Regions from separate parts of the Micrococcus sp. MS-ASIII-49 genome, predicted to be linked through region 3. Evidence: riboswitches for the same ligand, from Rfam matches in the RefSeq annotation. Region 3 holds a riboswitch; each other region holds the start of a gene.

Region 1 (3,437 bases), on a different contig from region 3:
GGCGGGCTCGGCCGGCAGCGTCTCGTCGTGGTATTCCTCGGCGAGCTGCGGGTCCAGGCCGAGGCCGAACTGGTCGCGCCAGCGGAACTCGAAGCGCGCCTTGGACAGCGCGTCGTCGCGGTCGCGGGCGCCGGGGTGGCCCTTGGCGACGTCGGCGGCGTGCGCGGCGATCTTGTAGGTGATCACGCCCGTCTTCACGTCGTCCCGGTCCGGCAGGCCCAGGTGCTCCTTGGGCGTGACGTAGCAGAGCATCGCGGTGCCGTAGCGGGCGATCTCGGTGGCGCCGATGGCCGAGGTGATGTGGTCATACGCCGGGGCGATGTCCGTGACGAGGGGGCCGAGCGTGTAGAACGGGGCGCCCTTGCACAGCTCCTGCTGGCGCTCCACGTTCTCCCGCACCAGGTGCAGCGGGATATGGCCGGGGCCCTCCACCATGACCTGGACGTCGTACGCCCACGCCCGCTCCGTCAGCTCGGCCAGCGTGTCGAGCTCGGCGAACTGGGCGGCGTCGTTGGCGTCGGCCACGGAGCCCGGCCGCAGGCCGTCGCCCAGGGAGAACGCGACGTCGTAGCGCGCGAAGATCTCGCAGAGCTCGTCGTAGTTCTCGTAGAGGAAGTTCTCCTTGTGGTGGCCCAGGCACCAGCCGGCCATGATCGAGCCGCCGCGGGAGACGATGCCGGTCACGCGGTCCGCGGACAGCGGCACGTGGCGCAGCAGCACGCCGGCGTGCACGGTCATGTAGTCCACGCCCTGCTCGCACTGCTCGATCACGGTGTCGCGGAAGATCTCCCAGGTCAGGGCCTGGTGGTCGCCGCCGACCTTCTCGAGGGCCTGGTAGATCGGCACGGTGCCGATCGGCACGGGGGAGTTGCGCAGGATCCACTCGCGGGTGGTGTGGATGTCGTCGCCCGTGGACAGGTCCATCACGGTGTCCGCGCCCCAGCGGGTGGCCCACTGCAGCTTCGAGACCTCCTCGGCGATCGACGACGTCACCGCCGAGTTGCCGATGTTCGCGTTGACCTTCACGGCGAACGCCTTGCCGATGATCATCGGCTCCGACTCGGGGTGGTTCACGTTCGCCGGGATGATGGCGCGGCCGGCCGCGACCTCGGAGCGCACCAGCTCCACGTCCACGCCCTCGCGCAGGGCGACGTAGCGCATCTCCGGGGTGATCTCGCCGCGCCGGGCGTAGTGCATCTGGGTGACGCGCGCGCCCTCCTTGGCGCGCAGCGGGGGGCGGCGCTCGCCGGCCCACTCCTGTGAGGCGGCGCCGCGGCGCACGGCCGAGCGGCCGTCGTCGAGCAGGTCGCGCTCGCGGCCCTCGTACTCCTCGACGTCGCCGCGGGCGCGGATCCACTCGGCGCGCTGGGCCGGCAGGCCGCGCTCGGGCACGGAGCCCGGGCCCATGGTGCGGTAGACGGTCAGGGGCGCGTTGGGCGTGCCGTCGGGGGAGTCGTCCTGGTGGACCTCGGTGACGGGCACGCGGATGCCGTGCTCGGCGTCCTCGAGCCATCCCAGACGGTGCGTGGGGTAGTTCTCCTCGGCGACGACCTCGGCCGTCGACTCGGCTGCGGGCAGGGGGGTGCGCTCGGAAACGGACATGGCCGCTGCTCCTTCTTCCTTCGCCGGAATGACCCGGACAGGTTCAGACGGTCTCCGGGCGGCGTCAGCCCGGTCTCAGCCCCGTGCCGTGGGGCTCCCGTGGGATGCGAGCGACCCTAGCACGTCCCCCGCGGCGCCTCACCGTCCGCCGTCCGGCCATGCGGCCGGGCGCTCAGGCGCGCGCCGCGCGGGCCGCCCGGCGGCGTACCGTGGAGCGCTCGACGATCCACGTCACGACCAGCATCACGATGATGACGAGGCCGGCGTAGCCGAGGACGGGGTAGACGGTGCCCACGAGGTCGGAGAAGCCGACGCTCGAGAGCAGGGTGGCGGCCAGGGCCGTGACGACGGCGATGACCCAGCCCGGCACGCGGCGCATCGAGGACAGCAGGGCGATGCGCTCCACCCCGCCGTACAGGCACGAGACCGCCGTCGTGAACTGCGCCAGCAGCAGGACGACCGTGTACAGCAGGGCGGCCCAGCCGCCGATCATCGCGGCCAGCTCGACCATGGGCAGCTCGGCGCGGCCGATCAGCTGGGCGTGGGCGGTCATCGCGGCCATCACCGCGCCGGCCATCACCACGAGGCCCAGGGCCCCGAGCCCGGCCCCGGCGACGAGGGAGCGGCCCGACGAGGAGCTCTCCTCGCCGATCGGGGCGAGCACCGCGTAGGCCAGCTGGATGTTGAAGGCCACGTACAGCACGCCCGAGAGCCACCACTGGTTGATCAGCGGGGACGAGGTCACGAGCGCGGCGACGTCGTCCACCGCGGCCCCCGGGTTCGCCAACCCCCACACCGCGACGCCGACGGCGACCACGATGATCAGGGGGACCACCACGGCCTGGACGCGCACGAGGCCCGTGATGCCGGCCAGCACCGAGACCACGCAGACGGTGGCCATCACCAGCGAGCCCACGAGCGAGGGCAGCCCGAACGCGGTGTGCACCGCCGCCCCGGCCCCGGCCAGCATGATCACCAGCGTCCCCAGCAGGGACGTGGTGATGGACAGGTCCGCGAACCAGGTGGGCACGCGCGACGTCGTGGGGTTCACGATCCGGTGGATGTCCGTGGTCCGCAGCTTCTGCGCCAGCCGCAGCACGATCACCGCGAGCAGGAAGAACAGCGCGCCGGCGATCACGAGCGCCCCCGTGCCGCCCCAGAGGCCGAAGCTCACGAAGTACTGCAGGATCTCGTTGCCCGAGGCGTACCCGGCGCCGATGGTGGTGCCGATGAACGTGGCGGCGATCCCGAGCGGGGAGGTCGGCCGCAGCGGCGCCGACTCCTCGGCTCGGCCGGGGTGCGCGGGAGAGCTCTCTGTGACGTGGGACATGCGACTACATTCTCATGGGCGGGATCGGCCCGGCCCGGGCGGCCGATCCGCCCCGACCCGAAGGAGCCCCCGCATGACCTCCGCCGTCCCCCGTGTGCTCAGCATCGCCGGCTCCGACTCCGGCGGCGGCGCCGGTGTCCAGGCCGACCTGAAGACCATCGCCGCGTGGGGCGGCTACGGGATGACCGCGATCACCGCGATCACCGCCCAGAACACGCAGGGCGTGCAGGCCGTCCACCCGCTGCCGGTGGACGTGGTGCGCGCCCAGCTCGACTCGGTCGCCGCCGACATCGCCGTGGACGCCGTGAAGATCGGCATGCTCGGCACGGTGGAGCTCATGCGGGCCGTCGCCGGCTGGCTCGAGGAGACCCGGCCCGCCGTCGTCGTGCTGGACCCGGTCATGGTGGCCTCGAGCGGGGACGCCCTCACCGCGGTCGGCGACGACGACGGGCGCGCCGCGTGGGCCCGGCTGCTGCGGGTGGCGCACCTGGTGACACCCAACCTG
Region 2 (3,437 bases), on a different contig from region 3:
GGAGGTGCCGGACGCCGTCGTGCGCGTGGGCGGGGCCGTGCACGAGGTGCGCGGCCCGCGCGTGACGACCCGCGCCTCGCACGGCACCGGCTGCACCCTCTCCTCGGCCCTGGCCACGCTGGCCGGGGCGGGCCTGAGCTGGGACGACGCACTCGAGCGGGCCAAGCCGTGGCTGGCCGACGCGATGCGGGCGGGGGAGGCGCTCGCGGTCGGGGACGCCTCGCGGCCGACGTGGCACGGGCCCGTCGACCACGGTCATGCGCAGCGGGGCTGAGGGCGGGACCTCCGGGCTTCGACACGTTCGAGGCGGGAAATCCGGCGAATACGCACCTCGGGACGTCCTATGAGGTCGATTTCCCGCCTCGAATGCCGGTGACCCGGACCTCCCGCTCCGCTCGAGCGTCCGGGTCCGCAGAACGCAGAAGAGCCGGACCACCGTGTCGCCACGGGGGTCCGGCTCTGTTCGCTCGTGCCCCCGGCAGGATTCGAACCTGCGGCCTTCTGCTCCGGAGGCAGACGCTCTATCCCCTGAGCTACGGAGGCGGGGGTCGCGACGCGTCGAGCGCGTTGCGGACTCGTCGACTCTACACCATCAGGACGGCCCGTCCGTGACCTCCCCGCGGGGCGCGTCAGCCGGGCAGGCCCGCGCGCAGGGTCCGGGCCGCGGCCTCGGGGTCCTCGGCCTGCGTCACGGCGCGGACCACCACGATCCGTTCCGCCCCGGCCGCGCGGACCTCGGGCAGCCGGTCCGCGTCGACGCCGCCGATGGCGAACCACGGCCGCGCCCCCGCCGGGTCCTCCGCGTCCAGGCGTGCGGCGAGGGTCGGCAGTTCCAGTCCGACGGCGGCCCGGCCCGGCTTCGTGGGCGTCGCCCACACCGGCCCCGTGCAGAAGTAGTCCAGGCCGTCCTCCGCGCGGGCGCCGCGCACCTGCGCCTCGGTGTGGCACGAGCGGCCGAGCACCACGTCCGGGCCCAGCAGGGCGCGGCACTGCGCGGTGGTCAGGTCGGTCTGGCCCGTGTGGAACACGTCCACCCCGGCCAGGGCGGCGACGTCGGCGCGGTCGTTGGCGGCCGAGAGCGCCCCGTGCTCCCGGGCCAGCGGGACGAGCGTGGCGAACGCGGCCAGCTCGACCGCCACGTCCACGGCCTTGTCCCGCACCTGGATCACGTCCACCCCGCCGCGGAACGCCGCCGCGCAGAAGTCGGCGAACGCGGCCGTGTCGAGCGTGCCGTCCGGGCGCAGGAACCGCTGCAGGTCGGTGCAGACGTACAGCCGGGAGGCGGCGAGGCGGGCGCGGCGGCGCGCGCCGGGGCCGGTGCCGCCGTCGTCGCGGCCGGCCGCGGTCATCAGGAGCGGATCGGGGGAGTGCATGCGCCCACTGTGGCAGACTGGCCGCTGTTCCATGGGAGCCCGGGCCGCACACGCCGGGCTGAGAGGGCCGCAGGGGCGCACCGCGCCGGCGCGGCCGACCATCACCACTCGATGCGGGTCATGCCGCCGTGAGGAGGACCGGTCCGTGCACGTGGCCGTCGTCGGGGCCGGGATCATCGGCCTCACCGCCGCCGTGCGTCTGCGTGCCGCAGGCCACGCCGTCACCCTGATCGCCCCCGAGCTGGACGCCGCCGGGCGCCCGCACGCCGTGGCCGGGGCCACCCACGCCGCGGCGGGGATGCTCGCGCCGCTCGCCGAGACCCAGTTCAGCCAGGACGACCTCGCCCCGCTGCTGCAGGCCGGCTGGGAGGCCTACCCGGCCCTCGTGGACCTGCTCGCCGCCTTCACCGATGTGGAGACGGGCTTCCTCGCACAGGGCGCCTGGATCGTGGCCGCGGACCCCTCGGACGCCCGCGCCTGGGACCACGTGCTCGAGCACGCCTCGATCCTCGGTCGCCGGGTCGAGCCCGTCTCCGTCCGCGCGCTGCGCCGCGCCGAGCCCGCCCTGGCCCCGGGCCTGGCCGCCGGCTTCGACGCCCCGGACGACCATCAGGTGGACCCGCGACGGCTCGCCGCCGCCTGCGTCGCCGCCCTGCGCGCCGAGACCGGACCCGACGGCGGCCCGCTCCCGGTCGGCGCCGGACCCGCCGCCCGGTTCGTGGCCGGACGCGTCACCGCCGCCGGCCCGGAGGGCGAGGGGGTGCGCCTCACGCTGGCCGACGGGGGCGTCCTCACCGCCGACGGCGCGGTCCTCGCCGCGGGCCTGGGCCACCGCGGGATCGGCGGCGCGGCCACCGCCGTCGAGGTCCCGCTGCGCCCCGTCCACGGCGACGTGCTGCGTCTGCGGGTGCGCCCCGAGCAGCTGCTGCCGGGGGAGTCGCACCTGATCACCCGCACCGTCCGCGGCCTCGTCCACGGGCGCCAGGTCTACCTCGTGCCCCGCGCGGACGGCACCCTCGTGGTCGGCGCCTCGGCCCGCGAGGACGGCCTGGCCGGCACCTCCGCCGGGGCCGTGCTGGACCTGCTCGCCGACGCCGCCGCGATCCTGCCCGCCGTCCGCGAGTGCGAGCTGGTCGAGATCACCACCGCCGCCCGCCCCGGCACCCCCGACGACGCCCCGCGCGTGCTCGCCGTGCCCGAGGCTCCGGGCGCCGTCGTCGCCACCGGCTTCCACCGTCACGGGATCCTGCTCGCCCCCTGGGCGGCCGGGCGGATCCTCGAGCTGCTGCACGCCCGCCTGAAGGAGATCGCATGAGCACCCTCCCCCTGACCCTCAACGGAGAGCCCGCCGAGCTGGCCGTGGCCACCGTCCGCGACGTCGTCGCGCACGTCACCGGGCGCGCGATCGGCGAGGACGGCGCCGCCGCGGACGGGCGGCGGCTCGGCGTGGCCGTGGCGGTCGGCGGCGAGGTCGTGCCCCGGTCGGCCTGGGCCACCCGGGAGCTGGCCGCCGGGGACGAGGTCGACGTCGTCACCGCGGTGCAGGGGGGCTGAGCGATGGCCGAGCACCGCACCCCGCCCGCCGCCCCCGCGATCCCGCCGCTGCGGATCGGCGGCTACGACCTGGCCTCCCGGCTCATCATGGGCACGGGCGGCATCACCGACCTGACCGCCCTCGAGGGCGCCCTCGTCGCCTCCGGCACCACGCTCACCACCGTGGCGCTGCGCCGCTGGTCCGCGGACACCCGTGACGGCCTGGTCGCGCTGCTGGACCGCCTCGGCATCGACGTGCTGCCCAACACCGCCGGCTGCTACACCGCCCGGGACGCCGTGCTCACCGCCCGGCTCGGCCGGGAGGCGCTCGAGACCGACCTCGTGAAGGTCGAGGTCATCGCCGATGAGCGCACCCTGCTGCCCGACGTCGTCGAGACCCTCGAGGCCACCGAGCGGCTCGCCGCCGACGGCTTCACCGTCCTGGCCTACACGTCGGACGACCCCGCCATGGCGCTGCGCCTCGAGCAGGCCGGCGCCGCCGCCGTCATGCCGCTGGGCTCGCCGATCGGC
Region 3 (3,437 bases):
GCGCGGCCGCGACGGCCGTGGCGGAGGCGGCGGGACTGCCGCTGCTCACGCCCCTGCTGTGCGCCCCGCGCGGGGCCTGGGTGACCGACGGCGAGGGGACGGCCGTGGTGGCCGCGGACCCCGTGCTGGACGGGCGGATCAACGGCGCGTGGACCCCCGGCCAGGTGGCCGCCGAGTTCGCCGCCCTGCTGGGGATCACCCGGGTGCTGTGGGTGCCGCCGGCACCGCGGCCGGACACCGGGCCGTGGGGCGGGCCCGGTCACCTGGCCTCGTGGGTGCGCCTGCAGGGCGACGGCGAGGCCGCCGTGCACTGGCGCGGCGACCGGTTCCACCCCGAGCACCCGTACGCCGCGGCGGCGCTGCGCTTCCTGCAGGGCGCCGACGACGCCGCCGGCCGGCCCCTGCGCGTGCGCACGGTGACCGGGGCGGCGCAGCCCGCCGAGTACGACCCGGCCGAGCGGGGCCCCCGCTCCCTCCTGGACACGCTGCCGCTGGGCGCTGCGGTGCTGCGGCCGGCGTTCGAGGACGCCGCGGGCGAGGAGGCCGCGGCCGCCGCGTGCGCGGCACTGCACCCGGGGCTGCCCCAGCTGTCGTTCCCCGCCCCGCCGCTGCTGCGGCTGGCCGGCGCGCTCAACGACCTGGTGCTGCTCCAGCCCCGCCCGTGACCTCGTCGGTCGCGGGGCCGTCGTCGTCCCCGCCGTCCGTCGGGGCGCGGTCCTCGTCCTTCCCGTGCGCGTCCGAGCGCCAGGCCGCCGGGCGCAGCCGTTCCAGGAGCGAGGACTGACGGCGCTCCATCCCCTTCAGGTCCGAGGCGATGAGCGCGTTGATCCAGCGGGCGTTCGGGTCGGCGTCGATCAGCACGGCCTTGGCCAGCAGCGTGCAGGGCAGCGCGAGGATGGCGCCGAGCGGGCCGAGGACCCAGGCCCAGAAGAGCAGGGAGAGGAAGCTGACGGTGGGGATCACGCCGATCGCGTCGCCGGCCACCTTGGGCTGGATCACGGACTGCAGCACGAAGTTCAGCACCGAGTAGCTGACCACCACCCACAGGAAGTCGGACCAGCCGCCCGCCGCCAGGCCCAGGACGGCCGGCGGCAGCAGGCCGATGATGAAGCCGATGTTCGGGATGTAGTTGGTGAGGAAGCTGAGCACGCCCCACACGAGCGCGAGCGGCACGCCGATCAGCATGAGGGCAATCACGTCCAGCACCGCCACGATCAGGCCGAACACCGTGGTGACCACCCAGTAGCGGCGCACGCCCTGGGCGAACTCGACCAGGGCGTGGCCGAACTCGTGGCGGGCGGTGCTGAGCAGGCGGACGCGGCGTTCGACGTCCATCGAGTCCATCGCGAGGAAGAACATGCCCATGATCACGGTGACGAGCAGGCCGAAGACCGCGTAGACGTTCGTGGCGATCTTCGTGACGGCGCTGACGGCCGTCCCGGTGACGGCACTCATGTCGATCGAGGCCAGCTGCTGGGACACCATGTCCGGGGTCACGCCGCGCTCGTTGAGCCAGTGCGAGACGTCCAGGACGATCTGCTGGAAGCGGTCCGCGTACTTCGGCAGCTCCGCCACCAGCTCGAGGCCGGACCACACCATCATGCCCCCGAACACGGCCATCACCGCGACGACCAGCAGGACGGTGGTGGCGGCCCCGAGCACGGGGTGCAGGCCCCGGCGGATGAGCCAGGCCTGCAGGGGGTAGGCCACGATCACGAGGTTCAGCCCCAGGAAGACGGGCGCCGCGATGGAGGCGATCCCCTGGAAGAACTGCACCACCAGCACCAGGCCCGCGAGCGTCAGGACGATCACCAGCATGCGCGGCCACATGCGGTGGGGGCGGCGGATGTCCCAGTCGGAGGCGGGGCTGGACGAGGCGGGCGGCGGGGTCACCCCCGCGGGCTGTGCGGCGCTCACGCGGGCAGTCTATGCGCGGGCCGGACGGGGTAGGGTCGGGACCAGTCCACATCGACAGGGGAGCGCCCGCGCGGCGCTGAGAGTGCGGTCCGCCGCAGACCCTCGAACCTGCTCCGGTCCGCACCGGCGAAGGAAGTCGAGTCTCCCGGTCGACGTCGTCCCGGGATTCCGGTGGCGGCCTCGTCCCGGCCCCTCCGCCGTCCCAGAGGAGAACCGCCATGTCCCGCACCCCGCACCGCGCCCTCGCCGCCCTCTCAGTGGCCGCCCTCGCCCTCACCGGCTGTTCGGTGTCCGGCTCGTCCGGCGACGGGGCGTCGTCGTCCGCCGCCGGCGCCGGCGGCGAGCCGACGACGGTGACGATCATGACGCACGACTCGTTCAACCTGCCCCAGGAGCTCGTCCAGAAGTTCGAGCAGGAGTCCGGCTACACCCTGAAGACCACGGCCCCCGGCGACGCCGGCAGCGTGGTGAACCAGCTCCTGCTGGCCAAGGACGAGCCCACCGTGGACGGCGTCTACGGCGTGGAGGACCACTCGGCGCACCGCCTCGTCCGCGAGGGCGTCGTCGCCGAATACACCCCGCAGGACCTGCCCGCCTCCGCGCAGGACCGGATGGTGGAGGACCGCATGACCCCGGTGGACCAGGGCCAGGTGTGCTTCAACACGGATCCGGCATGGTTCGAGGCCCACGACGTCGAGGCCCCCACCTCGATCGACCAGCTCGACGACCCCGAGTACGCGAAGCTGACGGTCGCCACCTCCCCCGTGGCCTCCTCCCCCGGCCTGGCGCTGCTCGCGGCCACCACGGAGAAGTACGGCGACGACGGCTGGCAGGACTGGTGGCGGGGCCTGATGGAGAACGGGGGCAAGGTCGCCGACAGCTGGTCCGACGCCTACAACTCGGACTTCTCCGGCGGCGAGGGCAAGGGTCGGTTCCCGGTGGTGCTCTCCTACTCCTCCTCCCCCGCGTTCGCCCCCGAGACCGAGGTGATCGAGGACTCCTGCACCCCGCAGGTCGAGTACGCCGGCGTGCTCGAGGGCGCGAAGAACCCCGAGGGCGCGCAGGCGTTCGTGGACTTCATGCTCACCGAGGAGGTCCAGTCCGCCCTGCCCGAGTCGATGTACATGTACCCGATCGACGAGTCGGTGCAGCTGCCCGAGGAGTGGGCGCAGAACGCGCCGCTCGTCGAGGACGCCATCACCCCGGACCCCGCCCGCATCGACGAGCGCCGCGAGGACCTGCTGAAGGAGTGGACCGCCCTGTCCGAGGCCTCCCGGCGCTGATGTCCGCGCTCACCGAGGTCGCGGCCCCCGGCACGGACCTGCCGCGCCGGCGGGCCCGCGGCCGGGGGGACGGGCTCGGCCCGTGGTGGCTGGTGGCCGCCGTCCTGCCGGTCGCCTTCCTGCTCGTCTTCTTCGCGTGGCCCGTGGCGGCCATGCTCTGGCGCGGGATCGGCGGCGACGCCGACGCGTTCACCGGCGCCGTGGACCTCACCGCCTTCGGGGAGACCCTCGCCCGCG

What was found. A riboswitch is a leader RNA that binds a small molecule or an ion and turns the genes downstream of it on or off. The one in region 3 is predicted to bind thiamine pyrophosphate.
Region 1: it holds a riboswitch for thiamine pyrophosphate, as region 3 does, so the genes downstream of both, thiC (phosphomethylpyrimidine synthase ThiC) here and SJ20_RS02330 (thiamine ABC transporter substrate binding subunit) in region 3, are expected to answer to the same signal.
Region 2: it holds a riboswitch for thiamine pyrophosphate, as region 3 does, so the genes downstream of both, SJ20_RS05530 (FAD-dependent oxidoreductase) here and SJ20_RS02330 (thiamine ABC transporter substrate binding subunit) in region 3, are expected to answer to the same signal.

What each region holds. Positions count from the first base shown of each region.
Region 1 is NZ_JXSP01000071.1:12,394-15,830, reverse strand. It holds gene thiC (phosphomethylpyrimidine synthase ThiC) at 1-1,602, opposite strand, end outside; TPP riboswitch at 1,599-1,713, opposite strand; gene SJ20_RS05550 (membrane protein) at 1,775-2,932, opposite strand; gene thiD (bifunctional hydroxymethylpyrimidine kinase/phosphomethylpyrimidine kinase) at 3,006-3,437, shown strand, end outside.
Region 2 is NZ_JXSP01000071.1:8,808-12,244, reverse strand. It holds gene thiD (bifunctional hydroxymethylpyrimidine kinase/phosphomethylpyrimidine kinase) at 1-274, shown strand, start outside; tRNA gene SJ20_RS05540 (tRNA-Arg) at 471-543, opposite strand; gene thiE (thiamine phosphate synthase) at 630-1,373, opposite strand; TPP riboswitch at 1,395-1,525, shown strand; gene SJ20_RS05530 (FAD-dependent oxidoreductase) at 1,519-2,688, shown strand; gene thiS (sulfur carrier protein ThiS) at 2,685-2,927, shown strand; gene SJ20_RS05520 (thiazole synthase) at 2,931-3,437, shown strand, end outside.
Region 3 is NZ_JXSP01000032.1:1,236-4,672, reverse strand. It holds gene SJ20_RS02340 (agmatine deiminase family protein) at 1-665, shown strand, start outside; gene SJ20_RS02335 (AI-2E family transporter) at 631-1,917, opposite strand; TPP riboswitch at 1,964-2,069, shown strand; gene SJ20_RS02330 (thiamine ABC transporter substrate binding subunit) at 2,136-3,200, shown strand; partial or broken gene SJ20_RS02325 (iron ABC transporter permease) at 3,200-3,437, shown strand, end outside.